Regions from separate parts of the Agarivorans aestuarii genome, predicted to be linked through region 4. Evidence: predicted binding sites of a transcription regulator. Region 4 holds the regulator's gene; each other region holds the start of a gene.
What was found. The regulator sigma-54, encoded in region 4, starts transcription at its own class of promoters, with help from an activator protein. The targets are predictions, from matches to a motif close to GTTGGCACGNNNNTNGNNT.
Positions count from the first base shown of each region.

Region 1: a site for sigma-54 is predicted at 6,711-6,729, ahead of glnA (glutamate--ammonia ligase). Genes of this name have one in related genera too.
Region 2: a site for sigma-54 is predicted at 1,772-1,790, ahead of K5609_RS15480 (nitrate reductase). Genes of this name have one in related genera too.
Region 3: a site for sigma-54 is predicted at 1,777-1,795, ahead of K5609_RS04800 (DUF642 domain-containing protein). Genes of this name have one in related genera too.

Region 1 covers NZ_AP023033.1:207,464-215,698, reverse strand. The annotation lists gene K5609_RS01060 (SulP family inorganic anion transporter) at 1-443, shown strand, start outside; gene cls (cardiolipin synthase) at 578-2,026, shown strand; gene K5609_RS01050 (hypothetical protein) at 2,325-2,585, shown strand; gene K5609_RS01045 (hypothetical protein) at 2,595-3,398, shown strand; gene K5609_RS01040 (PEP-CTERM/exosortase system-associated acyltransferase) at 3,731-4,585, shown strand; gene typA (translational GTPase TypA) at 4,652-6,526, opposite strand; gene glnA (glutamate--ammonia ligase) at 6,814-8,220, shown strand.
Region 2 covers NZ_AP023033.1:3,324,191-3,332,425, reverse strand. The annotation lists gene K5609_RS15495 (HP1242/YdcH family protein) at 1-131, shown strand, start outside; gene K5609_RS15490 (ribonuclease H family protein) at 342-1,112, shown strand; gene K5609_RS15485 (hypothetical protein) at 1,116-1,478, shown strand; gene K5609_RS15480 (nitrate reductase) at 1,854-4,520, shown strand; gene K5609_RS15475 (EAL domain-containing protein) at 4,609-5,853, shown strand; gene glgC (glucose-1-phosphate adenylyltransferase) at 5,881-7,134, opposite strand; gene K5609_RS15465 (substrate-binding periplasmic protein) at 7,456-8,181, opposite strand.
Region 3 covers NZ_AP023033.1:1,024,980-1,033,214, reverse strand. The annotation lists gene K5609_RS04805 (response regulator) at 20-973, shown strand; gene K5609_RS04800 (DUF642 domain-containing protein) at 1,075-1,731, opposite strand; gene K5609_RS04795 (ABC1 kinase family protein) at 2,067-3,296, shown strand; gene K5609_RS04790 (endonuclease/exonuclease/phosphatase family protein) at 3,488-4,336, opposite strand; gene K5609_RS04785 (DUF4399 domain-containing protein) at 4,647-5,084, opposite strand; gene K5609_RS04780 (DUF3634 family protein) at 5,329-5,604, shown strand; gene K5609_RS04775 (trypsin-like serine protease) at 5,618-7,273, opposite strand; gene K5609_RS04770 (carbohydrate binding domain-containing protein) at 7,548-8,048, opposite strand.
Region 4 covers NZ_AP023033.1:750,358-758,592, reverse strand. The annotation lists gene K5609_RS03555 (calcium/sodium antiporter) at 1-542, shown strand, start outside; gene K5609_RS03550 (KpsF/GutQ family sugar-phosphate isomerase) at 582-1,547, shown strand; gene kdsC (3-deoxy-manno-octulosonate-8-phosphatase KdsC) at 1,547-2,098, shown strand; gene lptC (LPS export ABC transporter periplasmic protein LptC) at 2,095-2,652, shown strand; gene lptA (lipopolysaccharide transport periplasmic protein LptA) at 2,678-3,157, shown strand; gene lptB (LPS export ABC transporter ATP-binding protein) at 3,157-3,882, shown strand; gene K5609_RS03525 (RNA polymerase factor sigma-54) at 3,936-5,435, shown strand; gene hpf (ribosome hibernation promoting factor) at 5,460-5,747, shown strand; gene ptsN (PTS IIA-like nitrogen regulatory protein PtsN) at 5,756-6,199, shown strand; gene rapZ (RNase adapter RapZ) at 6,226-7,083, shown strand; gene K5609_RS03505 (HPr family phosphocarrier protein) at 7,070-7,339, shown strand; gene mgtE (magnesium transporter) at 7,409-8,235, shown strand, end outside.

The DNA.
Region 1 (8,235 bases), 540 kb from region 4:
TTCTAGTATCAGTGGTCACGGTATTCACCGATTTAGCGGTAGCTGTTGTGATTGGTGTAATCGTATCGGCCTTGGTATTTGCTTGGAATCACGCCAAACACATTTACGTGACTACCACTAGCGTAGATGAAGAACATAAAGTTTATGAGCTAGACGGTCCGTTGTTCTTTGGTTCTACCGCTAACTTCTTAGAGCTGTTCAACCCTGCTAACGACCCTAAAGATGTAGTGATTGATTTTGCTAAGTCTCGGGTAAGTGATCACTCCGCTATTGAAGCGATTGATACCCTGGCAGAGCGATATGAAAAAGCCGGTAAAACACTTCACCTTAAACACCTTAGCCCAGAGTGTCGCAAGCTACTCACTAAGGCAGGAAGCGCAGTAGAAGTGAACTTAATTGAAGATCCAAGTTATAAAGTTGCCACCGATACGCTAGATAACTAAGTAACCCTTAGCTAGCTGCGCAGCTTATAAGCGCCACAGTAAAACATCTAATAGCCGCTACTCGTTTGAGTTAGCGGCTTTTTTGAGCCCTTCGTGCTAGATTAAAACTATCTTTGTCGTTTAAAGGCCAACGGGTGCTCGATACCTTTCTCTCTGACTTAGGTCTTCTCATCTATGCTCTGCTTATCATAGCGGTGGCACTGCAAGTAATGTTAAAACGTCGCCCGGTTGGCGTAACCCTCACTTGGCTGTTACTTATTTTTGTTCTGCCATTGGTAGGCATTATTTGTTATCAGCTATTTGGAGAACGCTACCTAGGTAGGCTGCGAGCAAAGCGCGCGCGGCTAATGGAGGCCAAATATAAACAAAGCGTTCACCTTTTTAACCAGTCACCTCACGTGGTAAAACAGTCTTGTTCCGATGTTGCCGAGCCGCTCAACAAACTCACTCGTCGACTATTGGGTCTGCCTATATTAAGTGGCAACAAACTGCACAATTTCGAAGACTCTCTAGAAACCCTAAAGCAGCTCACCGCTGATATACAGCAAGCTGAATCTACGATTTACATGGAATTTTACATCGTTCAACAAGGCGGTTTGGTAGAGCCTTTGCTTGAGGCATTAGCTGATGCGGCCAAGCGAAAGGTGAGTGTTTACTTACTGGTTGATTCAGTGGGTTCTAGTGGATTCCTCAAGTCTAGCGCGTCAACACAGTTAGCTAAGGCTGGAGTTAAGTTGGTAGAAGCGCTGCATGCCAATCCAGTGCGAATGCTGCTACAACGCATCGATTTACGCCTGCACCGCAAAATCGTAGCGATTGATCAGCAGCTAGCCTACACCGGCTCGATGAACTTAGTTGACCCACGTTTTTTTAACCAACAACGTGGCGTGGGGCAGTGGGTAGACTTAATGCTAAGGGTAGAGGGCCCTGCTGCTTTAAACTTACAAGCAGTGGTTGCCTACGACATAGAAATGGAAACCGGCGAAGCCCTGATTGAGCAACTTGATTTACTCGCAGCCACCGAGCCAGTTGGTCAGCAGCGGATGCAAATTATGCCATCTGGCCCAGGCATATTTGGTGACCACATAATTCAATTACTGCTTAGCTCCTTATACCTGGCTAAACAGCAAATTGTATTAACCAGTCCCTACTTTGTGCCAGACGAAAGCTTGCAAATGGCGCTAGTCACAGCTGCCAGCAGAGGAGTAGAAGTGAACCTCATTTTGCCGGCGAGGAATGATTCATTTTTAGTCCGGTATGCCAGCCACTCCTTCTACCAGCAGCTATTAGATGCAGGCGTAAATATCTACAAATTTAATGGCGGTTTGTTACATACCAAAAGCCTACTCATAGACCAGCAAGTGGCCCTAGTGGGGACGGTAAATTTAGATATGCGCAGCCTGTGGCTTAATTTTGAAGTCACCTCGATCATTGATGACAAATTGTATGCGGAAGACTTGAATAGAATCATGCAACGCTATTTAGAGCAAAGTGCTCGTATCAACCCAATTGCTTGGCGGAAGCGACCCATTTACCGGCGTTTATTAGAAAATATCATTCATATTTTTAGCCCTCTCCTGTAGTCGAAGAACTAAGTAGCTGACTAGTCAGTTAATCATAAGTAGCAATTTGAGAGCTAAATCACATCAAAATGAACTCACTCCCTGAGCCAAATTTTTTATAAACTTGCAGATTTAACGCGCACCAAAATTAGCAAGATCACAATACAATTCTAACTCTAATATTTACTTTACATCCTTGTTTGTTATCCGCGCAAAATCCTAACCAATAGTTAATCAGTCTTTATATATACTTGATTACACTAGTAAAAAATGAGCGACTACAATGCGTGACTTGATTGATTAACGAAGGAGAAGCACATTGAGAAAGTCGATATGTTTAGGACTGTTAACACTCGCACTAACCGCTTGTGGCGGCAGTGACAACAGTACTAACGTGAGTGACGAGTTTGATCCAGACCAAGACGACCAAACAGTTAGCTCAGACGCCATTGAAGATGCCATCACCGAAGGTGGCGGTGACTTAGTGTTACGCGAGGATACCAGCACCACCGTAGTGGGTGAAATGTCATTGAAAGAAAGCCAAAGCCTTACAGTCAAAGGCGACTTAGTTATTAAATAGGAAACACGGATGAAAACAGTAGTATTAGCCTCAACCATTGCAGCGCTATTTTCAGTAACGGCAAATGCAGCTAGCCTTGATGTACATGGCGAAATAAAAGTAAATGGCAATGTAGTGATTGATAACGAGGGAAATTTTGTCGGTAACGGAAGTGATGTAACGCCGCCCCCTTCTGCCGACAGCATTAATTTTTCAGATTACTTTGTAAGTGGCATTAAACAAACCTTTGAAGCAAATTCCTTATGGCGCTCTGATTGGTCAAAAGAAACCCATATATTGACCTTTTATAACAATGGTCAGTTTCAGTTCGATGTTCTGAGCCTAGCAGGCGAATACCTATGGTATCACAAAGAAATTCCGACTGAAGATGGCTACACTTCAGAAAGCGGTCCTTCTGAAGATGAGATTTTGGGAAGACGCATTGTTAAAGTAGATTCGTTGCTTGAGTTACCTGAAACGGCTTACATCAACTCTGTATATGGCAAAATTCAAAAAGTTGAAAACTACGACCAGCAAGTTCGAGATGGCTACAACCATATGTATACCTCTCACGCCAGTTTCGCGTTATTAGGAAAGCTGAGTTTTGATAATGGATACGTACAATCAGATGACTGTATTGCTATAACTTACCAAGAAGAACTGCCTGAATACCAAGTAGTTTGTAAAGATATGGGCGTAGTAGAGGTGTCTCGTTACGACTTCAACAAAACCATGACTGAATTCGAAGTTATTGACGCATTACAAACAGCACAACCACATACTACTGTGCAAGCAGCAACTCTTGCGGCCCAAAGAGCACAAACACAGGACTAAACCTAGCGGCTATTTAAACGAGAGAATCTTAGGTACTCTCGTTTAATAATGAATCTTTATTCACCACCTTAAAATCCTGTTTAAACTTCCCCCTCAACATTTAGCAAACTACCGACCTGACAAAGCACCAGTATATGCAATACCAAAAGACCACTCCGCAGATAGCATGAATAAGGTTTTCACAGTGACCAACATGAGTTAGAGCACAGTTTCATACAATAAGTATCTAATTTAAGTGACTAAATCCCTTAAAAAACCTCTAATTGATGGCATTGTAATTATTGAGATTAACTAGCACTGCTAGACATTTAAGGGATTAATTAGGTTTTCCAGTGAGTAATCAACAACCCAGCACCATGGCGCCTCGTAAGTTGCAGTTGTCTGCATCTTCAGTCAAGCAACTTTCAGTACAACATCAAGCTGACGAGCTCGCCCAACGCTATCAACGTTACTTCCAAGCCAGTATTGCTAGCAATGATGAAGAAGTAGCTAAGATCTACCAATTGCGCCACCGCGTGTATTGCGAAGAATTTCAATTTGAACCAAGTAATCAGCTACAAATGGAGCGAGATGTTTATGACGGCTACTCGCATTACTGCCGAGTGCAGCACCTAAACTCTGGCTTAGATGCTGGTTGCCTAAGAATGGTCAGCCCTAATAAGCAGCAAAGCATTCCCTTACTAGATACTTGTAAATCCGCCATTAGCCATCAAGAGCTTCACCCAGAAAACTTTGCCAAAGAGAGTATTTGCGAAGTCTCTCGCGTAGCCTTAGATACCCAGTTTCGCCGGCGAAAAATTGATCGTAAAAATGGCGCGACTCCAGCAGGAGCAGGCTTAAACGAATTTAGTCAAAAAGAGCTACGTACCTTTCCCTATATCACCATGAGTTTATATTTAGCTGCTTCAATCGTTGCCGAGCAATGTGGGATAAAGCACGCCTACGTGATGGTTGAGCCAAAACTTGCCCGCAGCCTGTCTATGTTTGGCATTAAGATGACTCGGATTGGGCCTAATATTGATTATCACGGCATTCGCGCGGCTTACCATATTACCCTAGAGCGCTTTCAAGAGCATTTACCGATGCTTTACCAGCCCTTGTTCGAGCTAATAAAACAAACCGTTCAACCTAGTCCGGCACTACTCGCAGGCAATACCCAGCTAAGTTCTTTGCTTACAGAAATTTAGACATTGCCGCTAAATTTTAGGCAATAAAAAAGGCAGCCTAGGCTGCCTTTTAACGCTAAATCAAAATTAAGATTTAGGCGGACGACCAGCACGCTTACGTTCGTTTTCGGTTAACAAACGTTTACGAATACGAATGCTTTCAGGAGTCACTTCTACTAGCTCGTCATCATCAATGAACTCTAGCGCTTGCTCAAGAGTCATAAGAATCGGTGGTGTTAGTACCTGTGCTTCATCAGTACCTGAAGAACGTACGTTAGTTAACTGTTTACCTTTCAAACAGTTTACTGTTAGATCGTTATCACGGCTGTGAATACCCACGATTTGTCCTTCGTATACTTCGTCGGCGTGTTGAGTAAACAAACGACCACGATCTTGTAGGTTATACAAAGAGTACGTTAGTGCTTTACCGGTAGCATTTGAGATCAGTACGCCGTTTTGACGTTGACCAATAGTACCGCCCTTATGTGGGCCATAACGTTCAAAAGTATGGTAAATCAAACCAGACCCTGAAGTTAAGGTCATAAATTCAGTTTGGAAGCCCATTAGACCACGGCTTGGCATCAAGAAGTCCATGCGAACACGGCCTTTACCATCTGGCGCCATATCTGTAAGGTCACCCTTACGTAAGCCCATTTGCTCCATAACACTACCCTGATGCGCTTCTTCAACATCAATGGTTACTGTTTCGTACGGTTCTTCAAGCTTACCATCAACAGTACGCAGAATTACTTCTGGACGTGATACAGCAAGCTCGAAACCTTCACGGCGCATATTTTCGATAAGAATACCAAGGTGAAGCTCACCACGGCCAGATACACGGAATTTATCCGGATCGTCCATCTCTTCAACACGTAAAGCAACGTTATGAACCATCTCTTTTTGTAGACGCTCAAGAATGTTTCGAGAGGTAACAAATTTACCTTCTTTACCAGCAAACGGAGAGTTGTTTACTTGGAAAGTCATGTTAACTGTAGGTTCGTCAACACTAAGCGGTGTCAAAGCTTCAACGTTATTAGTATCACACACCGTGTCTGAGATTTTCAGCTCACCTAAGCCAGTGATCGCGATGATGTTACCGGCTTCAGCTTTTTGCGTTTCTTGACGCTCTAAACCTAAGTAACTTAGTACTAGGCCAACTTTACCGTTACGTGTCTTACCATCAGCTCCCACTACGGTAACTTGTTGGTTAGGCACAACACTACCGCGAGTAATACGGCCTACACCGATAACACCTACGTATGAGTTGTAATCAAGCTGAGAGATTTGCATTTGGAAATCGCCGCTTGGATCTGCTACAGGAGGGGCAACATTATCAACAATCGCTTGGAATAAAGGTTCCATGTTGTCTGATGGCTCGTCTAAATCCATAGTCGCCCAACCATTAATGGCTGATGCATACACAACCTTAAAGTCTAGCTGATCATCAGTTGCGCCTAGGTTATCAAACAAATCAAAAACTTGATCCATAACCCAATCAGGACGAGCGCCGGGCTTGTCGATTTTATTGATAACCAGAATAGGTTTTAAACCTTGAGCAAACGCTTTTTGAGTTACAAAGCGTGTTTGTGGCATAGGACCTTCTTGTGCGTCAACCAATAGCAATACAGAGTCTGCCATAGACATTACACGTTCTACTTCGCCGCCAAAGTCGGCGTGTCCGGGAGTATCAACAATGTTGATGTGGTAATCCTGCCACTCGATCGCAGTATTCTTCGCAAGAATAGTAATACCACGCTCTTTTTCAATATCGTTAGAGTCCATGACTCGCTCTTCAGCATCGCCACGGGTGGTTAGTGTTCCTGATTGCTGCAACAGTTTGTCTACCAGGGTGGTTTTCCCGTGGTCGACGTGAGCAATAATGGCGATGTTTCTTAACTTATCTAGCACGGCGTTTAGCCCTTTATATATTGAGGTAAAATCAAAAAGTGGGCTATTGTACATATAAACGGCAAATTCTCATAGTTTTAAGTTGATCACGGTTTTCCCGCTACCCAATTAGGGTATGATAGCTAGGGCCAAAAACTCACTGCACCAAAATGGACAATAATGGCACCAACTAAGTGCAACACTCTGCACTAAATTGAGGCCTTATCATTTTTTGGCCATTAAAATCAGCACCTTATGTGTTGGCATAGTTTTAGCTTGATGCAACACAACCACGATTATTCGTATAAATAACTATTAAATCGATTGAACCATCAATTTTGATGACACTGGAGGTTAAAAACATGTCTGCAGAAGTTTTAGCTTTGCTTAAAGAGCAAGAAGTTAAATTTGTTGACCTACGCTTTACTGATACTAAAGGTAAAGAGCAACACGTATCTATTCCATCTCACCAAGTTGACGAAGATTTCTTCTCAGACGGTAAAATGTTTGATGGCTCTTCAATCTCAGGTTGGAAAGGCATTAACGAATCAGACATGGTATTGATGCCTGACGCCGCTACTGCTGTATTAGACCCATTCACAGAAGAAGTTACTTTAAACATTCGTTGTGACATTCTTGAGCCTTCTACAATGCAAGGTTACGACCGTGACCCACGTTCTGTAGCTAAGCGCGCTGAAGAGTACATGCGTTCTACTGGTATTGCTGATGCAGCATATTTCGGTCCAGAACCAGAATTCTTCTTGTTTGACGATGTTAAATACAAAACTGACATGTCAGGTTCTATGTACAAAATTGATGCTGATGAAGCATCTTGGAACTCAGACAAACACTTCGAAGATGGTAACACTGGTCACCGTCCTGGCGTTAAAGGCGGTTACTTCCCAGTAGCTCCAGTTGACTCTTCACAAGACCTACGCTCAGCAATGTGTCTAGTTCTTGAAGAAATGGGTCAAACTGTTGAAGCTCACCACCACGAAGTAGCAACTGCTGGTCAGAACGAAATCGCAACTTTATTCAACTCTATCGTTGAAAAAGCTGATGAAACTCAGGTTCTTAAGTATGTTGTACACAACGTAGCTCACGCTTACGGTAAAACAGCAACCTTTATGCCTAAGCCAGTTGTTGGTGATAACGGTAGCGGTATGCACGTTCACCAATCAATTTGGAAAGACGGCGAAAACTTATTTGCTGGCGACCTATACGGCGGCCTATCTGAAACTGCATTGTTCTACATTGGCGGTATCATCAAGCACGCTAAAGCAATTAACGCTTTTGCTAACGCTTCTACTAACTCTTACAAGCGTCTAGTACCTGGTTTCGAAGCACCTGTTATGCTTGCTTACTCAGCACGTAACCGTTCAGCTTCTATCCGTATTCCAGTAGTACCATCGCCTAAAGCGCGTCGTATTGAAGTACGTTTCCCTGACCCAACAGCTAACCCTTACCTAGCATTCTCTGCAATGTTGATGGCTGGCCTTGACGGGATCAAAAACAAAATCCACCCTGGCGATGCTATGGACAAGGATTTATACGACCTACCTGCAGAAGAAGCAGCTGAAATCCCACAAGTGGCAACTTCACTTGAAAATGCACTAGCTTGCCTAGACGCAGACCGTGATTTCTTAACAGCTGGCGGCGTATTCAGCAACGATTACATCGATTCTTACATCGCATTGAAATCTGCTGACGTTGAGCGCATCAACATGACAACTCACCCTGTTGAGTTTGAATTGTACTACAGCGTATAAACAAAACGTTACACG
Region 2 (8,235 bases), 2.1 Mb from region 4:
GCTACAATGCCTTAGATAAAGAAATTCGTGTATTGGAGCTGCGCGGCGGCCCGATAGATGACGAGGCAATGCACCAGCTAAAACATGATAGGGCAGAGCTTAAAGACTCCCTATATCATCGCCTTAAGTAGGTTTACTAGTATTCGTTAATAGTGCCATTGCTTGATTAGTTTAGTGAAGAGCCCCACCAAAGTAGTGGGGCTCTATGCGTTTCGCTGGTCATGTATCGCAAGCTCTCATTTATTCTGCTAAGCAGTAGCCCCGGATTAATTCTAAGTTTTCCTTCGTGTTCAGCCGCTTGCTTGGTTATATTAGCCAGCAAATAAGTAAGAGAATCAAACATGGCTAAAAAGTACTACGTGGTATGGCAAGGGCGAGACACCGGCATTTTTAACGATTGGCCCACTTGTAAGCGCAGCATTGATAAGTTTGCTGGCGCGCGTTATAAGTCTTTCCCCACTTTAGCTGAGGCTGAAGCTGCTTTTGGCGGTAAGGCCAGTGCTAGTGTAAAAGCCTCTGGTGCTGCGCCAGCGCGTAAAAGAGCGTCGGGGCAAACGGTTAAAACCTATACCGCTGCGGAGATCAATAAATTAGCCGCAGAAGTGAAAATTTATACCGACGGTGGCTGCGAGCCAAACCCAGGAGAGGCTGGCTCGGGCTTAGCTTTGTACCGCAATGAGCGTTTGGCCGAGCTTTGGTATGGCTTATATAACCCCATGGGCACTAACAATACCGCAGAGTTAAATGCCCTTAATCAAGCAATGATTATGGCCCAGCAAGAGCTGGCAAAAGGCTTACGAGTGGCGATTTTGTGTGACTCTAAATACTCCATTCAATGTATTACTCAATGGGCTGCAGGGTGGCAGAAGAAGGGGTGGAAGAAATCTGGTGGTGAGATTAAGAATCTGCAGTTGATTCAGGAAATGTTTGAACGCTACCAACAGCTTAAAGACAAACTGCAAATATTGCATGTAAATGGCCATGTTGGGGTAGAGGGCAACGAGCTAGCAGATCGGATGTCGATAGTGGCCATTGCCGAGAAAAAACAAGCTTTTGTTGCTTACAGCAAGGCCTTAAATATTTCCGCTATTTTAGCGCTACGGGCAGGTTAGTAAATGGAAAATCAAACCGCAGAAAATAGCCCAAGTGAACAGCGCTTAATAAAATTGTCTGATATGGCGAACGCTGCTCATTTAAGAATTCAGCAAGATTTTGCGCAAATCGATCCGGTTATCGGCATTAGTCGTAACATGCGTAAAAATGGCGTACCGGCTGATGTGATGACCATTGATTGCTTAAAAACCAGCAAGCGGATTATTGTGATTTTACATGATCAAAATCCAGAGCAAGTGCTGTATAAATTTGCTTTTAAAGAGCAAGACCCTGCGGGGGATTTTAGCCAAACCGCTTTTGCCGAGTTTAACCAACAAGTACTTTACGATTGGATAAAATCTTACTTTTCTCCAGCTGTAAACTAAGCATAGAAACCAGAGCTAAGGCTCTGGTGTTGTGTTTAATATCTTGTTAGCCATTGTTTTAAATAAGGCGGTTAGTTTAACAGCTTCTCCATTTAGCGCTTGCATCTGTTCGTTTAAGAATTGAGGTTTAAATAGCTACAAAGAGATGCTTGCCGCTATTTCAATAAAGCCCAATTTCGGGACGTGTTGCACCATGCTTGTGCGCTATTTTGTTTCAGCGCTCAAAATTCGGCTTTTTCTGCCAATTTATCGATTTTTTATACTCCTTAAGTAATAGGTTTTTGCGGGATTTTATTGGTTCGCCTTTTGCTTTGTATCTAAGCATAAATGCGGGCAATAAAAGCCCAGCAAAGAATAAGGTGAGGAGTTTACGTGGTGTCTCAACAATGGATTAAGACTACCTGCCCATATTGTGGAACGGGCTGTGGCGTTGAAGCAAAAGTAGCAAGTAATGGAGCGGTAGAAGTGCGCGGTGATGCGAGCCATCCGGCCAACCGAGGCTTGTTATGTTCTAAAGGCTCAGCGCTGGGTGAAACGGTGATTAAACAAGGCCGTTTAGAGCATGCATATATTAAAGGCCATCAAGAATCTTTAGATAAAGTATTAAGTTATGTTGCCTCTCGCTTCAGCCAAACCATTGCTGAACATGGCCCTGAATCGGTAGCTTTTTACGTTTCTGGGCAGCTATTGACCGAAGATTACTACGTAGCTAATAAGCTAATTAAAGGCTTTATTGGTTGCTCTAACATCGATTCGAATTCTCGTTTATGTATGTCTTCTGCGGTTGCTGGCCATAAACGCGCCTTTGGTGAAGATATTGTACCTGGTAGTTATGACGATTTAGAGCATGCCCAGCTGGTGACTTTAGTGGGTTCAAACCTGGCCTGGTGTCACCCCATTGTTTATCAACGCTTAAAGCGCGCTAAGCAAGCCAACCCCAACCTTAAAGTGGTAGTGATTGACCCACGTAGAACCGATAGCTGTGATATTGCAGATTTACACCTGCCACTAAACGGCGGTACCGATGTGGCGCTGTTCAATGGTTTATTGGCCTATTTAAGTGAACATGGAAAATTAGATAGCGATTACATCGCCAAGTTTACAGAAGGCTTTGAAGCAGCAGTGGCAAGCGCTGTAGAAGACGCTGGTGATCTAGCTGCCTTAGCCAAAACCTGTGGCTTAGAGCCTGAAGCGCTACTTCGTTTCTTCCAGTTGTTTGCTAATAACGAGCGCTGTGTGACAGTGTTCAGCCAGGGTGTAAATCAAAGTAGCCAAGGCGTAGATAAAGTTAATGCAATTATTAACAGCCATTTAGCTACAGGTAAGTTGGGTAAGCTTGGTGCTAGCGCATTTTCTATTACCGGTCAGCCTAATGCTATGGGTGGGCGCGAAGTGGGCGCTTTATCTAACCTATTAGCCGGCCACTTAGACTACAAACCCGAGCATTTAGAAGCCTTAGCGGGCTTTTGGAATACTTCCAACTTAAGCCAAAAGCCTGGCCACAAAGCCGTTGATTTATTTGATAAAGTTGCCAAAGGCGAGATTAAAGCTATTTGGATTATGGGCACGAACCCAGCGGTAAGTTTGCCTGAGTCTGCAAAAATACGCGAAGCGTTGTTGTCTTGCCCAATGGTAGTGGTGTCAGATTGTATTGCCGAAACCGATACAACCCGTTATGCCGATGTACTGTTACCGGCAGCTGGCTGGGGAGAGCGCGATGGCACAGTGACTAACTCGGAGCGAATGTTGTCTCGCCAGCGCGCCTTTGTAGAGGCGCAGGGTGATACTAAGCCTGATTGGTATTTATTAAGCCAAGTAGCGCAAAAAATGGGGTTTGCTGAAGCATTTTCTTACACCAGCTCTGCTGATATATTTAGTGAACACGCAGCGTTATCTGGCCTGTTAGCAGAAAGTGGTGAGCGCTTATTTAACATTAGTGAGTTGTCGGGCAAAGATCAGCAAGCCTTTGATGCGATTGAGCCGCAGCGTTGGCCTGTAAGTAAACAGGGTAGCGATAATCGTAGTTTGTTCAGTGATGGTCGTTTCTCTACCACCTCTGGTAAGGCACAACTTATTGCGGTGACTAACCAAGCAACTAAGCAAGTTACTAGCGATGCTTTTCCTTTGGTATTAAACACTGGCCGTATGCGAGATCAGTGGCACACCATGACACGCACCGGTTTGGCTGCACAGTTAAGCAGCCATAGCTCAGAGCCTTTGTTGGAAGTGAACCCACAAGATGCAGCTAACCAAGGTTTGTGTGATAACAGCATAGTGAGCTTATCTAGCAATGTTGGCCAGCTAAAAGTGCGAATTCAAGTAAGTGAAGGGCAAAAAGCCGGCCACGTATTTATGCCTATTCATTGGACCGAACAATATTCAAGTGATGGCTTAGTGAGCCAAGTGGTTGATAGCGCTGTGGATCCTCTTTCTGGTCAGCCTGAGTCAAAGTATACGCCAGTTAAATTGGCGGCTTGGGAATATGCCAGTGAGGCGGTTTTGCTTACAGCTAAGCCTTTAACTAAAGCGCAATGCCAAGCCTTACCTGCGGATTATTGGGTGAAACAAGGTTTGGCCGATGGCTTTTTATATCGTTTGGCAGATGGCTCTAGCCCTGTCGAATTAGCGGCCAAATTAAAGGGCTTTTTGCTGTCGCAAACCAAGCTGCAAAGTTTAGACTTTGCCGACCCTATCAAACAGAACTTCCGCAGCGCTTTGGTGATTGAGGGCGAGCTGTTCTCTAGCTTTAGCGTGGCGGCTAAGGGCGAGCTTAATGCAAGCTCTTGGTTGGAGTCATTGTTGCAGCAACCTATGTCTGACAGCATTCGACGCGGTGTGTTAGCTGGCACCAGCCCAGCGCCTGATCTCGGTAAAATAGTCTGCTCTTGTCATCAGGTTCGTGAACTAACCATTAGCGATGTGATTAGCGAACACGCTTGTGAGACAGCAGAACAAGTTGGCACGCATTGTAAAGCGGGAACCAATTGTGGATCTTGTGTTCCTGAGATAAAACGAATGATTAAAACTGTAACCATAGAGTAGTTAAGGTTTTCATGGCGTAGTTTGTGCATTCATCTAGTGATTAATTTTTAGCTATGCGCTGGTAGTATATATATGGACAACAAATGCTTTGACTAAGAACCCTTCAAAAGTGGTGAGCTTAAATCAAGCTTTATTGGCAGCTAAGCGGACACAACTCAACCCGCTTAGCTACTTTCCACATTATCAACCGATTGTTTACTTACCCACTGGTGAAATTGCTGGCTACGAAGCTTTGGCGCGTCGAAATAACCCCGCTGGAGATGCTATTAGTGCTGGCGAGTTGTTTGCTAATCATCAGTACTCTTTGAGCAACCGTCGCCAAGTAGACCGTTATGTTAGGCAGCAAGCTTTAGAGCAATTTGCTCAATCTCAGCAAGAAGGCTTTCTTACCTTAAACATTGTGCCCGACTGGGTCGACATGTTAGCTGATGACATCTGCACTCCCACCATTTCGATGATCGAAAAAATCGGCATTGACCCTAGCAGAGTAGTGATGGAAATCACCGAAGCCAGTGGCAATATCGACAATTTGCAGCGGGTGGTGAAAGAGTATCACCAAGCTGGCTTAAAAGTAGCGATCGACGACTTTGGCGCTGGCGCTTCGCAAATTGATCGAATTATCGCTCTTGAGCCAGACATCATTAAGTTAGATATGCGATTGTTTAAAGACGCCACCAAAGGAGGCTTGCCCGCCGATGTGGTGTTGTCTATTTCTGAACTGGTACAGCGCGCCGGCTGTGAACTGATCTGTGAAGGTGTAGAAACCGAGCAAGAGTTTCACTTTGGTGTGGAGTGTGGTGCGCGTTATATGCAGGGCTGGTTGTTTTATAAAGCTGAGAGGGAGTTTCTATCAGCCCAATCTAGCCAAGCCAAAGTTAAAACTCTGTTAGCCAGTTATTTAAAGCGCAAGAGTCAGCGCTCTTTAGCGACGGTAAAACACAATGTTTCGGTTAAAACCACGGTATTGGCACTTAAGCATCAATTGCAAAATGGCGGTAATGCCTTAAGTCTGGAACAGCAGTTAACGAGTGTGGGCATACTGCGATACTTTTTGTGTCGCATTGATGGTACTCAGGTCTCCCCAAATTTTGAAGTGACCGGCTTAGGTATCGAAGAAGATGACAATTTTGTCGGCTTTAACTGGAGCTTTCGACCTTACTTTCACGCCTTAATTGCCTTGGATTCGGTAAAGCCACAACAACTCATTTTGTCGAAAATTTATCGCGACTCCAGTAGTAAAGAAATGTGTAAAACCTTTAGTACCTACCTAACCAAAGACTTGGTGTTGTTAATAGACTGTAAGGTCGCAGACGATACTTTGTTGGTGGAATAATGGGCTAGCAAGCTAGCCCCTCTCGAATTAACTTAGCATTTCACAAGAGACCAAAATAACGCCGCCGGCCGATACGGTAAAACGGCGCTTATCTTCGGTTTCATCATAGCCAATTACAGTGCCATCTGGCACTACGCAGTCTTCCGCAATAATTGCCTTACGGATTTTACAGTTTTTGCCAATACTGCAACCATTAAGCGCGATAACTTGATCAAGCTCCGAGTGCTCTTCTACCCGCACATCTAAAGACAACAATGAACGATTCACTTTAGCGCCCGATACAATGGTGCCTGCTGAAAGCAAGGAGTCGGTAGCATAGCCTCTGCGGTCCTCTTCATTAAACACAAACTTAGCGCCGGGGCGCTGCTTTTGGTCGGTAATGATTGGCCAATCTCGGTCATATAAATCAAGCTCTGGGTTTGGGTCTACCAAATCCATGTTGGCGGCAAAGTACTCATCAATATCACCGACATCACGCCAGTAAGCGGTGCGTCCGGGGTGACCTTTGTCGGCAAATACATAGCCATAAACTTTGCGGTCTTTTAGCATGCTAGGGATAACATTGTGACCAAAGTCGTGAGAGTAACCCGGTTTCAATAAGCCCTTGCGCAGTTCGTCATCTAATACATCCATGTTGAAGATGTATATGCCCATGGATACTAGCGCTTTTTCAGGATTGCTGGGATCTGATTTTGGGTTGTCGGGCTTTTCTTCAAAATCAACGATGCGCCCTTCTTCATCTAAGCCCATTACGCCAAATGAAGAAGCTTGAGACAAAGGTTTACGAATACAAGCTACGGTAACGTCAGCATCGTTCTCTGCATGGAAGTTAATCATGCGAGAGTAGTCCATTTTGTAAATGTGGTCGCCACCTAGAATCAGTACCCGGTCATAATGTTCATGGTCAATGATATCTAGATTTTGATATACCGCATCAGCCGTTCCACGATACCAGTTTTCACCGGTTCGTTGTTGGGCAGGAATAATTGAGACTCGCTCGTTTAAGGCAGGGTTAAGAATTTGCCAGCCTGACTGTAGGTGCATGATTAAGTCATGTGCCATGTACTGCGTGAGTACCCCAATGTTACGCACCCCTGAATTGATACAGTTTGATAGGGTGAAATCAATAATTCGATATTTGCCACCAAAAGAAACAGCTGGCTTGGCAACCTTGTTGGTTAACTCTTTTAAACGAGTGCCTTTTCCTCCAGCAAGAACCAAAGCAACTGAACGTCTTACTAAGCGATTACTGGAAGTGTGGGAATAGCGGTTTTCGGACATATCGAAAATTTCCTCATGGGCGTAATAGAAAGTCTATGATAGCGTTTTCATGCTGAATGTAACTGTCATTTATGACAGTTTTGGCTTAAATCTTTTATTCGCTAGGTAAAAAAAAGATGATTTTTCTAAAAAGTGATCTTAAACAGCTAGTAGGCCTGAATAAGTGGGCATTGCTACTATTTTAAAGCTGCTCAATTAGTGGACTGTTAAATTTTTGTTATCAGTGTTAAGCCCAATTGTTCTTGTAAAAACTATCGAAAATAGCTGCTTGATATAATTTGTAACACAAAATGGCTGTTTTCACTGGTTTAGCCAGTTAGTTCATTCCGAATGCTTTACTTTTTGATCGTTCAATTGCTTCAGGCCTGCGTTAAATTTATCGCGAAGCTCTGGGTCATGAAAGCCTAATAGTCGCGGTGACTCTGGAAAAATGAGGTGCTTGGTCACTGGCGCTGTAGGGCGTTTTTGGGCAATAAGTTGTTGATTTAAATAGTGGAAGATCCGCTTATCTAAAACGATTACATCCACTTGTCCGCGGTATAAACGCTCTAATTGGGCACTTTGGTTAGCCACTTCGGTATAGAATTTGGCTTGCTCAGTAGCTTTGGCAAAGTGTTCACCAAGGTACTTCTTAGCATTTTGAAAAGCCATCAAGCGAAACTTAGTTAAGTCATCAATGGATTGGATGTTTAGCTGACGAACAGACAGGCTAATAGCAACATTTTGATAGAAGATAACAGGTTCTGATAGGTGAGCGTGTGTGCCGTTGTTGGGGGCATTTACAATGGCGTCTACGGCATTTTGTTCTAGCATCCGTTCTGCACGTAAATTAGAAGTGAAAATAACCTGCTTTACTTGATAGCCTGCATTGCTAAAAGCTTGCTTAATAATATCTAGCTGAATGCCAGACTGTTGTTCTTCGATGATATAAGGTGGGATAGATTTGCTGGTGGCCAAGGTAATGGTTTGGGCTTGGGTGAAGCCCATGTAGCTAACAAGAAGAGTTAATAAAGCAGTAAGCCAAATAGGCTTTGGGTGTTTATTCATGGGTATACCAAGTCGCCGTTCTATCTAAATTATGGCAGATAGAACGACTTTTTG
Region 3 (8,235 bases), 270 kb from region 4:
TCTATTTAAAAGGAAAATTATGACAGTAGAAACCATTCACAAAATAATTCTTCATCCTTTCATCCAAGAATCTTTACAGAGCCTTAAGCTAATGACCGGTCTAGACGGCCGTGCCGATGAACCATTTATTGATAAAGTGGAAGATTTTCGTTTTAAAGGTTATGCCGTTTGTTCTGATATGCAGGGCCAGCTAGATGGCGTGGTGTTAATGCACCACTATCAGGAAACAGCTGTAGCTATTGGCCAAGCTGTACAACAGTCTTTAGTGGGAGAAGCAAGCAGCAGCGCTACGCTAGATGAGGATCTAGTAGCAGCGCTAGAAGAATGGGGCAACACCATTGTGGGTCGGGCTACTCATATTCTGCAAAAACACAACTTAGGTTTTGAGTTTGCCAGCCCGCACGTGGCTCTCGATTTAGCCGACATGAGCCGCTATTTAGAAGGCGTACAAGAAATTGTGACAGTACCGGTGCATATAGAAGGCGTTGGTCGTTACTATTTCAACCTGCTAGTTCGCGAGCTTAATCAGCAAAACGATTACCAAGAAGCTGTGTTTAACTCAGACGCCTGCATTGTTGCTCCACCAGCTAGTGGAGAAACCTTGGCTAAAGATGCACTGATCATGACAGTGGATGACAGTCCTTTAATTCGCAAAGCCATGAAACGTATTCTTGCCGGAATAGGCTACAACAATGTTATCGAAGCCGATGACGGCGATAGTGCTGTTGCAGCATTAACAGAACACAAACCAGAGTTTGTGTTTATGGATGTGGTAATGAACCGCTTAAATGGCGATAAAGCGCTAAGCCAAATGCGCCAGTTTGATAAGCAAACGCCAATCGTGATGCTTTCTTCGGTCACCGACAGCAGCGTAGTTGACGCCTGCCAAGCACAAGGCATTCAAGGGTTTATTTTCAAACCGCTAAATGCCGCAAGCGGTGGCGAACTATTGCAAGCCTACTTAAAGCGTTAGCAATCTAATAAGGAAAAAAAGGGGAGGCACTAGCCTCCCCTTTTTATTAGTTTGCTGAACGCTGAGGTTCGCCGCAAGACAACGTTCTAGCCAAACCTTGATTAATACTCTTTGGTTTTTTTGGTCACAATCAGCAAGGCCAGCGCAAAAATGAGCAATACAATCGTCACTGGTTCTGATACTGAAAAAACCGCCGCACTAAAGCCACTCACAGGAATCGCTTCTACGTAAACGTTGTCGATTAGGTTACCCAAAGAACCATTTATCATTGAATCGAAACGAAGTCTTGATGTTGAGTCTGTCGCTACAAAGTCACCGGAAAAGCTTTGCCAAGTCGATGCATCATGGTCATCGATAAGCTGTGCAAATACCTGATTACCACTGCTGTCTTGAATGCTCACGGAAAATGCCTCTGCTTTGTTAGTACGTGCACGATAGGCCAAACCAAAGCGATATTGCGCGCCTGGCTCGGTAACAAAATCTTGGTAGATATGGTAGTTTCCGGCTTGGCAAGCTTTGGCGCCCTGCCCAGAACAGTGTGCGTTTAGCTCTATAAATTGTTGCCCATGCGCCGCTTGAATATTGAACAAGTTATCCCAAATTTCGATATTGTGTCCCTGCCAGCCTTCTACATCAGCACTTGAAAAGTAGCTCCATCCGCCATAGCGAACATCATTCTGCTCAAAACTGCCGTTGCTGATAATTCCGGCTTGGCTTATCAAAGGTAAGCAACATAAAAACATCAATAGGATTCTCATAAAGCCTCTCTTGCAAATTGCAAATAACACCATTTAACTGTGATAACGCAAGCAGCGAGCCAAGTTAGAAAAATCAGAATAAGACATTGAATAATAACAACTTAAAAAACATATATTGATTAGCAAATTGAAAATGCAGCTAAGTAACAACGTGAAATCAAAACGGTAGATATAGATCCATAAACACCTTTTCGACGTAAACTTAAGCAGAAACCTACCGTTAGGGATAAAGCATTATCAGCCACTCAGATAACAACAAAGCCTCTAAAGTGCCAAGCTCTCGGCTAGCCCGATTGACCAAGCTTGGGTCTTTAACCTCGCGTGTAGCAGGAGGTATGCTAGCAGAAGGCGCCGCCCAATTAGCAGCAGGTAAACGCCCAAAACTAAATGAAATACTACTTACCCCCAACAATGTAAAACGGGTGGCCGACCAGCTGGCCAAACTTCGTGGCGCGGCCATGAAGGTTGGTCAGTTAATGTCGATGGATGCTGGAGACATGTTGCCTAAAGAAGTGAGTGAGTTACTGGCACGCTTGCGCGCTGATGCCGACCCCATGCCAATTGGTCAGCTTAGCCAAGTACTGCTTAATGAATGGGGAGACAACTGGCAACAGCAATTTCAGCAGTTTTCTTTGCAACCGATTGCCGCTGCGTCGATTGGTCAAGTACATAGCGCCTACCTCGATAAACAACAACGAGTAGCCATTAAAATTCAGTACCCCGGGGTTAAAGGCAGTATCGACAGCGACGTGGATAATGTAGTTAGCCTACTAAATATTAGCGGGGTATTACCTAAGCAATTTGATTATCAACACATCCTTCAAGATGCCAAGTTACAACTTCACCAAGAAGCCGATTACCTACAAGAAGCTGAGTACCTACGCCAGTATCAAACTAAATTAGCCAATCATGCTGAGTTTGAAATACCCGAATTATTTAGCCACTTAAGCACCAGCAACATTCTTACCATGAGCCATCATGAGGGTGAAGCCATAGACCAGCTACAACAGCAACCTCAGGCGCTACGTGACGAGGTAATGCATAAGCTGTTTAGTTTGTTGATGATGGAGTTATTTGACTTTGGCTTAATGCAAACCGATCCCAATTTTGCTAACTACCTTTACTCGGCGCAATCCAACAAAATTGTATTGTTAGACTTTGGCGCTACGCGGCAAATCCCGCCACACATCAGCCAGGGCTATCGCAAACTTTTAAGTCGCGCTTTGGCTGAACCTTTTACTCTCGACTTAGCGGCACTTGAGCAGCTAGGCTTTGTAAAACCAGACAGTACCGAACGCCAAATAGCCACACTTCACAGCATGTTAGCGTTGGTAATACAACCTCTCAAGCACTCGGGGACCTATGACTTTGCATCTTCACCTTTAGCTAAAGAGTTACGTGAAGCAGGCATGGCGCTTAGTTATGAGCATGACTACTGGCACACCCCACCCATTGATGTTTTACTGATTCACCGAAAAATAGGCGGAATGTACTTGTTGGCGAGCCGACTAAACGCCAAAGTAAACTTACAGCAGTTATTCGAACCTTATCGACTAGAGCATTAAGCCCACGCTTTAAGCTCAATCATCACAGCTGCATGACCATGCTCAGAGGCTTGGCTATGCACCAAGTTACCGGCCCCATTCTTAGCTGTATTGCTAATCCATCGCAAAGCTGGCGGAATGTACTTGTTGGCGAGCCGCCTAAACGCCAAAGTTAACTTACAGCAGTTATTCGAACCTTATCGACTAGAGCGTTAAGCCCACGCTTTAAGCTCAATCATCACAGCTGCATGGTCGCTGGCTTGGCTATCTAGTGCATAATCAGCGTGAGTAAGGTGGCGGTCGAAACAGTGGAAAGCCACCACTTCGGCCATTTGCTGCTGATAATCGCTTGAGAACTCACCTGATAACAAAATGTAATCGAGTACACTGCCCTGCCCGCCCCAATAGTGAGTAGCTGCGCGCAGCTGATTAGTTTGACTCAGTGCAAAGCTGTCATGCATCCGCCAGACTTGCTCAACCTCATCGTGTTGGGCTAAAGGAAGATCAAATATATGGCTTAGCGCCCCCTGGGATAAGTCATCATTAAAATCCCCCATCACCATAACCGCTTCAAGTGTATGATTACGACAACTCAAAATATCCTGCATCAATAAACTTACTTCTTTAGCTCGCAAAGTATCAGACTGCCAACGGCCCATGTATTCATCGATGTCACTCGGATCACCTACTAGATCTTCATCTAAGATAGGCCGCTTAGATTTAAGGTGCACCACGTAGGTTTTAATCCAACCAATCTCTGGCAACTTAACTTTTGCAACTAAGGGCGCGCGACTAAAGATTTCTAAATGGGCAGGATTATAAAGGGCTACACTGCGCAGTGGATACTTGCTAGCCAGCGCTAAACCGGGCTTACGATACACATAACTAGACTCGTCTAAGCTACTGGGAGTGGACAGAAAATAAGAATAGCCAAGGCTTTTGCATTGCTCGGCCAACGCCTCTGCGCTAAACACCTCTTGAAACGCCATGACATCGGCTTCAGCTAAGCTGATTAACCTGTTTAACCAGGCTTGCTTATGCTGCCATTGCTGCGAATCCAAAATATTATCAAATTCGTAAGCCGCATACGGGGGAGCCAAATAATTAAGTAAGTTTAAACTGAGAATTTTAATGCTTACTCCTGAGGGCCTGTTGACCTTTCGCGGTTAAATTTCGTTCAAGATAAAATCGTTTTAGGCACTGCAAGGAGTATGCTGCCTTATCGGCTTCTCATACAGGCTAGCAGCAAAGCTTATGTCTTGTATAAATAAGCCACAAACTGCCGCAAAAATCAGCTCGAAAGATCAACAGCCCCTAGCTAAGCCCCTGTTTTCTTTAACACTGTGCTTGAATAACTAAACAGGGACAAGCTTATTTAACGGTAATGGTAATTTTCTCAGACATTATTGGCGGCGAGTGAGGAATGTGGGTCGTGTCGCCTAGTAATAATTGTAGGGTATGCTCACCCGGTGCCAGCTCGATGCTGGTTTCGGTTTGCCCGCCACCAAAGTGCAGGTGTTGCTCATCGGCTGGTACCGGCATATCAAGAGCAGGAAGTTCAGCCACATCAATCAGCAAATGATGATGACCGGTTTTGGTGTTATCGGTTCCCGCAGGCGCGACACCCATTCCTTTTAAGCCAAAGCTAACAGTAAACGGACTGCTCACCACAGCGCCATCTGCGGGAGAAATAATATAGACACTAGCGCCCTCTGGGGCCTTTGTTTGCGCCCAAGTAAGTGGAGCAAAGAGTAAAACTGTAAGTAAAGCGAGCCAAATAGATGACTTAGCAGGTGTTAAATTACCCATGTTGATTAGCCTAAGTTTTAGCAAGAGAGCTTTAAAGGTAGTAACGATGCACTTACTAAGCAATTTGGCTAAGCGGTGAACTTGAATTAGCCAAAGACAGCCATTAGCTTGAAATGGTAATTCTGGTCGGTGTTTTGTGAAAAGACCTAGGTAGAGTTTTGCTCAGTAAGTTAGGCTAAATAGCACATAATATTTTATGATTAAAAATCTAACTAGATGGCAAAGTTAGCAGCAGTAGGTGAAGATGTTAAAAGCAATAAGTGCACAGTTTGTAATTAAAGTAGATGGAATTCGAGTAGAAGTAAGCAAAGGCCAAGTGCCAGAGTATTTTATTCGAGAGATTAAGCTAGTACAGCGCAGCGCCCAAGCCATTAAAGGCAAAATTTACGGGATGCGCCGAGGTCGTCAAATAAACCTAGAGTGCTCAAAAGAAATCCCCGAGCACATCTTACAGCGCTTGCGTAATGTTTGGCGCCCAAATCCAACACCGAGTAACGATGGTAGCTTAAAGCGCCGCTAAGCGTCGCGCTAGTTTACGCAACCTGCTTTCTACGAATCCAAGCAAGCAATATAAGAGCTAAACCAGCAAAGCCAATACTGCCTCCGCCAGACTCTGCTACAGGTAGGCTGGAGTACACCAGTTCGTCTGCTAGTTTTGAGCTAAAGTCACAATCTATTGAACTTAGCTCATTTGCTTGTTCTTCAAAGCTTAGTCTCAAGATTTGCGCATATAAATGCGTCTCGCTAGGGCTCATTTTTGCACCCACACTGGAGTTAGCATTTGCTTGAGTGCTAATAGCTGCATCAGCTTGATACGCAATCTTAACCGAATGAATCCCTTCGGGTATATCAACTGCTAGTTCAGCCTTACAATCTCCACTTAACTGATATTTAGATTGCTCATCAACACTTACGGATAAAGAACCGGAGCCACTATAGCTGCCCAAGAAAACATCCAAAGCCAACTGCCCTGGGCCTTCAATATCTCCTACTAAATACTGACGCACTTGCTCATTACCTGCTTCGAAAGCAATCCCTTCATCAAGCAAACTGCTCCATTGCTGCAATCCACTGACACTCCAAGCGTCAAAAGGTGAATCGTAAACCGCCAGCAAGTCTGAAGGCGCTTGTGATAAAGCTAAGAGATCGATAATGAGGGTTTCACCAGCTAAACTAAACTGTAATTCTGCAGCTGCATGACTGGCGTCGTTAAGCAATACATCGAGCATTAACTGACAACTTTCACTTGCAGCTAGCAGGCTACATTCATTTGTATTTACAATGCTGAAGTGCTCAGAAACCACGTCAAATTCGCTGAGTTCGATTGTTGAATCACTGGTATTTTTTAGAGTTAGGCTGAAAGGCTGGCTTTGATAAGGATCTTGGATAAGCCAAACTTCCTCTTTTGTAAAATCAAGAGGCCCAAGCAACTCCAATTGGGTCACATTAATCCAATCCAAGTAACGGCCTATTCGGGTAAATAATCCCATGTAGTTATAGCCATGCGACACCAAGCCAGCATATACCTCTTCACCACCAACAAAGACAAATGCAGGCGTTCCACTATCGCCAGGGGCGGGTCCCTTAGTCTGCTTTCCAGAACAAATAAAGTCTTCATCTGCGATAGCATGCGGAACATCTGCAGCAATTTGGTTATTACAGGTCTCAATATCGGCGATCGGGGATATCGCCCCTTGCAGCTGATAAGCGGGCTGATAGCTTTCATAGGCCGTAGAACCCAAGCCTAGAATTTGTAGATTATCTCCTGCTTGCAGCTGTAGGTTTTCAGCCTCGCTAATCAATCGAACCGCTGGATAGTTTTTTGGATAACTTGCCATTTGATAGACAGCAATATCTTTATCATAGCTACCTGCTACATACTGAGGGTGAACAACACTTTTAGCGAGAGGGTAGCAATTATTCATTGCAGCTGTGCCACTACCTCCCATACAAGCATAAGCACGTGTTGCGGGAGCAAGAGCTACGCAGTGTGCTGCACTTACAATCAAGCCGCGGCCAATATAAGCTCCGCCACATTGGTGAGTTTCAAGGCTTCCAAGCCCAGTAAAATATCGCAGAGAAACCACACTTGGCCAATCTTTATCCGCTACTTGCTCTCCACCAACAACGGCACTTGCGCTAACGCCAAAGAGGCTTAACACTAGCCCTAACAAAATCCTTGTATTCACTTCCCTTTCCTTAGTTTTTTATATTTTTTAGCACCCTACATTTAATATTATAAAACTCAATAGAGGTTTGAGGAATTTGTGAACAGCTTTATAGTTTGTCAATGGAGTAAAACGCTACAGCATCGAACTAGGTGCTACAGCGTCACAATATATCCGTTAATTTAACGCTAAGCAGGCAAAGCCTATGGCTGACAAGCAAGCGATGTCGAGAAAGCAAGTAAAAGGGCCTCAATTGGCGGGTATATAAACTCGGTCACCCACCAAAATGAACCGACTAATCACGTTTTCGCTTTACCCGAAAGCGGTCAAAACGTCCCTGACCACCATCTTCATAAGTACCAAAAATGGTTACGCTGTTGCCAATACCGCTGTTGAAATCAACTTCAATAATGTCCCAATCACCGTGGTAATCATCTTTAGCGTAGGTTTGGATGGAGAATTCTTGAAACTTGTTAATTAGTTTTTGTTCTTCGGTGGCTTCTGTTGTTACCGTCACACCTATTTTTCCAGAGCCTTTCAAAAATACTGCTAGGGTATAATCGGTATTAGCTTGCACTTTTACTTCTTGTTCAAAACGGCCACTTTCACCGGTGATTTTTGCCGAAGATTCATCATCGCGCCCTTCCCCAGAAATGGCCGTTGAACCAGACTTTTTCCAGCCATACCAGCCCTGCTCAAAGTCAGGATTAATGACCAAGACCTTAGCCATTGCGGCTTGGCTGATAACCAGTGAGCATACACACCCACAGAGTATCGATAACACTCGTTTTAACATGTTCAATTTCCTTATTTTTTGTTTACCGTACTGTCTCTTTTCGATAGCAAACTGCCGCCTGTTATTTGTATCCTTAGGCCGCAAAATAAGTAATCTTATAACACAAATAAATCAGGTTAGAACTACTCCAATCTTTGTTGGATTAATCCCTGCATTGGCCTTCCCACACCAACATTTGTAATACCAA
Region 4 (8,235 bases):
TAATTATCAATTCGCTACGTCAACGCAGCAGCAATAAAGTTGATCCAATGGTTGAGGAAGCAGAATCGGAAGTACCTAACGATGTGCCAACCAGCAAAGCCTTATTGTGGCTAGTGGTGGGGATTATCGTGCTGCCGCTTAGCGCCGATTTGTTGGTGGGCTCGGCCTCAGAAATCGCTCGCTACTTTGGCATGAGTGATTTGGTGATTGGCTTAACCATTATTGCTATTGGCACCAGCTTGCCTGAGTTGGCAGCGTGTATTGCTGGTGTGATTAAAAAAGAAGACGACTTGGTGCTGGGTAATATTATTGGCTCCAACCTTTTCAATATTCTCGCCGTATTGGCGGTACCAGCCATGTTGTCACCGGGGCCGATTGATGCCAACGCAGCCGGACGTGACTTTTATGTAATGATGGGAGTCACCGTGCTGTTATTTATCATGGCCATGGGCTTTGGTAAAAGCCGTAAAATCACCCGCTGGGAAGGTGGCTTATTGTTAAGCGGCTTCATAGGCTACCAAATGCTATTATTCTTAGCATAAGTCGCTGTTGTTACTAATTTGTAAATCAAGGGGAAGTGAGTGTCATTTGATTACGTCGCTGTTGCTAAGCGTGTATTAGAGATTGAAAGCTTGGGTATTGATAACCTTCACCAGTATATCAACCAAGACTTTACCGCCGCTTGCGAAATGATTTTGGCCTGTAAAGGTAAGGTAATTCTCACTGGCATGGGTAAATCGGGTCATATCGCCAATAAAATTGCTGCTACTTTAGCTTCTACTGGCACCCCGGCCTTTTTTGTTCACCCTGGCGAAGCATGTCATGGCGACTTAGGCATGATTGCCGCCGACGACATTGTATTAGCCTTATCTAATTCGGGTGAATCTGAAGAAATCTTATCGCTTTACCCAGTATTTAATCGTATTGGTGTGCGCTCTATAGCCATGACCAGCAATCCGAGCTCGTCAATGGCCAAGCTGGCTAACTACCATTTGTGCATCTCGGTTCCTCGTGAAGCTTGCCCCCTAGGTTTAGCGCCAACGGCAAGTTCTACCGCCACATTAGTTATGGGTGATGCCCTAGCAGTAGCCCTGTTAGAAGCTCGCGGTTTTACCGCCGATGACTTTGCTCTATCTCACCCTGGCGGTACTTTAGGTAAAAAACTGCTATTGAGTGTGAGTGACTTAATGTTAACTGGGGAACAAATCCCACTGGTAACAGTCGAACAAACTATTCGCGAAGCCTTATTTGAAATTACCGCCAAAGGCTTAGGCATGGTGGGCGTACTTAACGCCGAGCAACAACTAGCCGGTATTTTTACCGATGGAGATTTACGCCGTATTCTTGATCAACGCATCGACATTCACGACACCCCAATAGGCCAAGTGATGACCGAAAACCCCAAGGTGATAGAAGATACTTGGCTAGCTTTCGATGCCTTAAAACTGATGAAGGCTAAATCAATCAATGGCTTGTTTGTGCTCAAGGACAACACTGTAGTCGGTGCGTTTAATATGCATACCTTGTTGCAAGCTGGAGTTTATTAGTGAGCATTAACACACCTTATGGCGAAGTAAGCCAAAGCAACTTTGATGCAGCGTCGAAGATTAAACTGTTAGTGTGCGATGTAGATGGCGTGTTCTCCGATGGCCGCATTTACATGGGTAACGACGGCGAAGAACTAAAAGCTTTTCATACTCACGACGGCTTTGGCATTAAAGCACTGCTTAATATTGGTATCGAAGTCGCCATTATTACCGGCCGCCAATCTAATATTGTGCAGCATCGTATGCAGGCTTTAGGCATTACTCGCATTTATCAAGGTCAACAAGACAAACTGGTGGCCTACCAACAAATGCTGGAGCAACTGTCATTACGCCCTGAAGAAGTCGCCTATATTGGCGATGACGTGGTAGACACTCCAGTGATGCGCGCCTGTGGTTTAGGTGTGGCAGTACAAGACGCCCATCCATTGTGTAAACAAAGCGCCCACTTTATTACCCAAACCCGCGGCGGCTTTGGCGCGGTGCGAGAGCTTTGTGATTTACTATTACAAGCCAAAGGCGAGTTGGATAATGCTCAAGGTATGAGCGTATGAATCGCCCCACTTGGTTTTTTGCTAGCCTATTTGTGCTGGCCTTGGTGCTGTGGCAACTCAGCCCCTCAGAAACAGAGCAGTTAAGTGCCAAGCGTGAAGCGAGCAAACCAAACTTTGTTGCAGAAAAACTCTACAGCGTAAGCTTTGGCGAGAACGGTAGCCCACGCTATCGTATCTACGCTGAGGAAATGGAGTTTTTTGAACAACTTAAGCACACTACTTTTGCTCAACCCAAGATCCTAGTGTACCCAGATCCTAGCCAACCTGTATGGCAAATTGTGGCCGATCACGCTACAGTACAGCAGCAGCAAAACGTCATTTTAAATGACAATGTAGTAATTAAAAATTTGAGTCGAGGCGAGTATGTTCGCGACTTAATAACCGAAAGATTGGAGATCGATCTGCAAACAGAAACCATGAGCAGCGATCAACCTGTTACCGTATATGGCCCTTCATACGAACTGTATGGGGTTGGCATGGACGGTGATTTAGCCAACGAAATAGTGACTTTATTAGATGATATCGAAGCGGTTTACCACAATCCACAAGAGTAAGTTAGCCCTTGCCGCTAGCTTGTTTATGCTTTCTTGGGGTTCACAAGCACTAGAAGACGACTTCAATAAACAAATTATTGTTGATGCTGACCGTCAACAGGTCAACATCAAAGAAAACCGAGTAACTTTTTATAATAATGTAGTGGTTACTCAAGGTTCGATAAAAATGCATGCCGAAGAACTGAGTGTTATTGGCAGTGAAGAAAAAGGTAGTGAAGTGATGATCGCCAAAGGCGAGCCTGCTACTTTTTATCAGTTACTTGATAGTGGCAAACCAATCGAAGCAGAGGCTAACGAAGTGCGTTACGACTTAAAAACCCAAACGCTAACACTCACTACCAATGCCCAACTCAAACAAGAAGAGAGCTTGGTAAAAGGTAACATGATCAAATACAGCATCAATAAACAAGAAATGGTGGCACAAGGTGACGAAAATAGCCGTGTAACCACCATTTTCCAGCCTCAGCAGCTTGAAGAGCTTACGCCCAAGGAAGACCAGCAATAATGAGTACCCTAATTGCTGAAAACTTAGCTAAGGCCTACAAAGGTCGCAAGGTAGTCAAAAACGTAAGTTTAAATGTAGAAACAGGCAAAATTGTCGGTTTACTGGGGCCAAATGGTGCCGGTAAAACCACCACTTTCTATATGGTGGTGGGTTTAGTGCCACGCGACCAGGGTCGAATTCTCATCGACGATGATGATATATCTAGCACAGCGATGCACACTCGCGCACGTAAAGGCATTGGCTACCTTCCACAGGAAGCCTCTATTTTCCGCCGTTTATCGGTTGAGAAGAACATCCTTGCGGTGTTAGAAACCCGTAAAGACTTAGATAAAGAGCAGCAGATAGGTGCACTAGATGACCTATTAGAAGAGTTTCATATTGGTCATATTCGTAAAAATCTCGGCATGAGCTTGTCGGGCGGTGAACGTCGAAGAGTCGAGATTGCCCGTGCGCTCGCGGCTGCGCCTAAGTTTATTTTGCTTGACGAACCCTTCGCTGGGGTAGATCCTATTTCTGTTATCGATATTAAAAAGATCATTGAACACCTACGTGATCGCGGTCTAGGTGTACTCATTACCGACCACAATGTTAGAGAAACTCTCGATGTTTGTGAGCATGCCTATATCGTTAGCCAAGGCGAATTGATAGCCTCAGGAAAACCAAAAGAAATTCTTGAAAACGAGCATGTGAAACGAGTTTATCTCGGTGAGCAATTCAAGCTATAGTTAAAGTAGTAAGTTTTCAAAAAGACAATAAGAAGAAGGAACAGCGGTAGTTAATGAAAGCATCTTTGCAGTTGCGTCTTGGTCAGCAGTTAACCATGACCCCCCAGTTACAACAGGCCATTCGCTTACTCCAGCTTTCAACGCTGGATTTGCAGCAAGAGATTCAAGAGGCTCTGGAAAGTAACCCTCTACTTGAGGCGGATGAGTCTCACGCGAGTGATGGTGACGCAACTGACGCGAAATCAGCCAATGAGAAATCTACCGAAGCTGAATCCACAGCGGATATAGACAATAGTCAAATTGAAGCTGGCGATGCCATTAACCAAGAAACCGTCTCCGATGACCTACCGGTTGATTCCACTTGGGATGATATCTACAGCGCCAGTTCAGCCCCAGCTAGCTCTTCTAGCGGCGCGGTGAGCGATGACAACGACATGGTGTTTCAAGGCGAAACTGTCGACTCACTACAAGACCACTTATTGTGGCAAATGCAACTCACGCCATTTAGTGAAGTGGACCAAGCCATTGCCTTAGCCATCATTGATGCTGTCGACGCATCAGGTTACCTCACTCAAGATTGTGAGCAACTACTCGAAGGCCTACGTTCAAGCGCCAATAACGACTTAGACGTAGAGCTAGATGAAGTAGAAGCGGTACTAAAACGCATTCAGCACTTTGACCCTGTTGGCATTGCCGCCCGCTCCCTGCAAGAATGCCTACTAATTCAACTAAGTCGCTTTGCCGAAGATACCCCATGGTTAGTTGAAGCCAAAGATGTAGTATCAAACCACATTGATGTTTTGGCCAATCGTGACTTTCGCTTACTGGCCCGTAAAACCAAGCTTAAAGAAGATCAATTGCGCGAAGTTATGCGCTTGATTCATACCTTAGAGCCGCGCCCAGGCAATGCAGTAGAGCCTAATCAAGCACAATATGTGATTCCCGATGTATCGGTAGTCAAGCGACAAGGCCGTTGGGTAGTTGAACTCAACCCAGATGCAATGCCTAAACTACGGGTAAACTCTCACTATGCTTCATTAAGTAAAACCTCTAATGCCACCGATACCCAGTTTATCCGTAGCCATTTACAAGAAGCCAAGTGGTTTATTAAAAGTATTGAAAGCCGTAACGAAACCCTACTAAAAGTATCCAACTGCATTGTTCACCACCAACAAGCATTTTTTGAATATGGCGAAGAAGCCATGAAACCAATGGTATTGAACGATGTTGCCGAAGCCGTAGAAATGCATGAATCGACCATTTCTCGGGTAACCACCCAAAAATTCATGCATACACCTCGCGGCATCTTCGAGCTTAAATATTTCTTTTCTAGCCATGTGGCTACCGATGGTGGTGGTGAATGCTCATCAACAGCCATTCGTGCATTAATTAAGAAACTGGTAGCTGCCGAAAATACCAGTAAACCACTTAGCGATAGCAAAATTGCTGATATTTTGGCAGATCAGGGGATCAAGGTGGCAAGACGTACGATTGCTAAATATCGTGAGTCTTTAGCAATTCCACCTTCTAACCAACGTAAGAGCCTTATCTAAGGCCAATAAAAGGGGAAGATATCTATGCAAATTAACCTTACTGGACACCACGTAGAAATAACTGAGTCTTTGAAAGAATATGTCCACACCAAGTTTGCCAAACTCACCCGACGATTCGATCAGATTAACAATGTTCACGTCATTTTAAACGTAGAAAAACTGAACCAAATTGCTGAAGCAACATTGCACCTTAACGGCGGCGAATTATTTGCAACCTCTGAGCATTCTGACATGTATGCCGCCATCGACAGTCTGATTGACAAGCTTGACCGCCAAGTCATCAAACATAAAGAAAAACTCAACAAACGTTAATCACCCCAATGCAACTAAATAAAGTACTTAGCTTGAACTGCACTCTCAGTGCAGTTCAATGCTCTTCAAAAAAGCGCGCCCTAGAAATAGTCAGCGAATTGGCTGCTAAACAGCTTGATACCACCACCCAATGCATTTTCGAAAGCTTGTTAAGTCGAGAAAAAATGGGCAGTACTGGTATTGGCCAAGGCATCGCTATTCCTCACGGTCGTATCGATAACCAACATCAAGCCACTGCGGTTTTCTTACGCTGCGATCCACCCATTTCTTTCGATGCTATTGATAATAAACCAGTAGATTTGGTTTTTGCGCTACTGGTTCCCGAAGATCAATGTAAGCAGCATCTTAATACTCTTGCTCAAGTAGCTGAAAAACTTAACGATAAGCAGGTATGTAAACAACTTCGTTGCGCACAAAGTGATGACGAATTGTACGACATCATGGTAGCCTAATACTCTAATCAGCCTTAGGGATTATCATGGAACTGATCATCGTTAGTGGGCGCTCGGGTTCAGGAAAAACCGTCGCCTTAAGAGTATTAGAAGATCTTGGCTACTACTGCGTCGATAATTTGCCAGTAGTACTATGGCAATCGCTCATCGATAACTTAACAAAGACCTATAGCAAAGTTGCTATTAGTATCGATATTCGTAACCTCCCTGATGAACTTTCTCCAGTTGGGCAGCTCATTCGAGATGCCAGTCCCGATGTGAACTTACTGAGCATCTTTTTGGATGCAAAAGACGAAGCGCTGATCCGCCGTTACAGTGAAACACGCCGAGTTCACCCACTTAGTCGAAGCGACTTATCCTTAGCTGAAGCTATAGAATCAGAGACCGAGCTATTAGCGCCTATTTCTAGAAATGCAGATTTACGCATCGATACCTCACGTTTATCGGTGCACGAGCTAAGTGGCTTGATTCGCTCGCGGGTTACCGGCGATCAGCAACAACAGTTGATTTTGGTCTTTGAGTCTTTTGGCTTTAAGAATGGCGTGCCTAACGATGCCGACTACATGTTTGATGCGCGTTTTTTGCCTAACCCCCATTGGCAAGAGGAATTGCGCCCACTTACTGGCTTAGACAAAGCAGTGCAAGAGTATTTGTCTGCGCAGCCTTTAGTTAATCAATATGTCGAGCAAATCAGTCAACTATTAGAATCTTGGTTGCCCCATTTGGAAGCCAATAACCGCGCCTACTTAACCATTGCCATTGGCTGTACTGGCGGGCAGCATCGTTCGGTGTATGTCGCTGAGCAACTGGCTAGCCATTTTAGCTCTCAACGTAAGGTTCAGCGACGCCATCGCACCTTGGAGCATCGCCTTGAAGCTCACTAGACAAGTTATTGTAAAGAACAAGCTAGGCTTGCACGCTCGCCCGGCTACAAAGTTAGTTGAACTGGCGCAACAGTTTGACGCTGAACTCACCATCATTGATGGCGAGAAAACCGCTTCTGCGGCCAGCGTGATGGGCCTGCTAGTATTAGCCAGCGCTCAAGGGAGCACCTTAACCATTGAGTCGGAAGGAGCCGACGCAGAGGCTGCATTAGATGCGGTACAAGCTTTGGTGGAAGCCAACTTCAACGAAGAATAAATCAATACGCAACAAAGCCGAGCTACAATTAGCGAGCGGTACATGCCAACAAAATAATAGGGATCGCTTATGCCAGAAGAGATGGAGTTAAACCCTAATCAGCACAAACGCTTACAGGAGCTAAATCAAGCTCTAGAGAGTGGAATGTTCGTGCATGTTAGGCGCATGCTTCATCAAATGCCTCCCTGTGACGTGGCGCTATTGCTTGAATCCAGTCCACCAGCAGGGCGTAAAGTACTTTGGCAACTTACCGATCCAGAACAGCAAGGTGAAATCCTCGAAGAGCTCAATGAAGATGTGATGGAGGGAGTACTTCAGTTAATGGCACCAGAAACCTTGGCGGCAGCAACAGAAGGCATGGACACCGACGACATCGCTTACGTACTGCGAAGCCTGCCCGACAGTGTTTACCAAGAAGTACTTGAGCAAATGGATGGCCAAGACCGGCATCGGGTAGAAGCCGCTCTGGCTTACCCAGAAGACACTGCCGGCAGTATCATGAATACTGATACCATTACTTTACGCGCTGATGTAAGCATAGATGTGGTATTACGCTATTTACGCTTGCGTGGTGAACTCCCCGAAGCTACCGATGCTCTGTATGTCGTCGATGAAGATGACCTGCTGCTCGGCGATATTCCTTTATCTACCCTGCTTACGGTAAACCCTAATGTAAACGTGCGCGAAGTGATGGACGGCAATGCCGAAACCATTCATGTAGCAATGGATGAAAATGACGTTGCCGCATTATTTGAGCGACATGACTGGATCTCTGCGCCAGTAGTGGATGAACAAGGCCGACTATTAGGGCGAATAACCATCGATGATGTAGTAGATATCATTCGAGAGAATGCTGAACACAGCATGATGGGTATGGCCGGCATGGACGACGATGA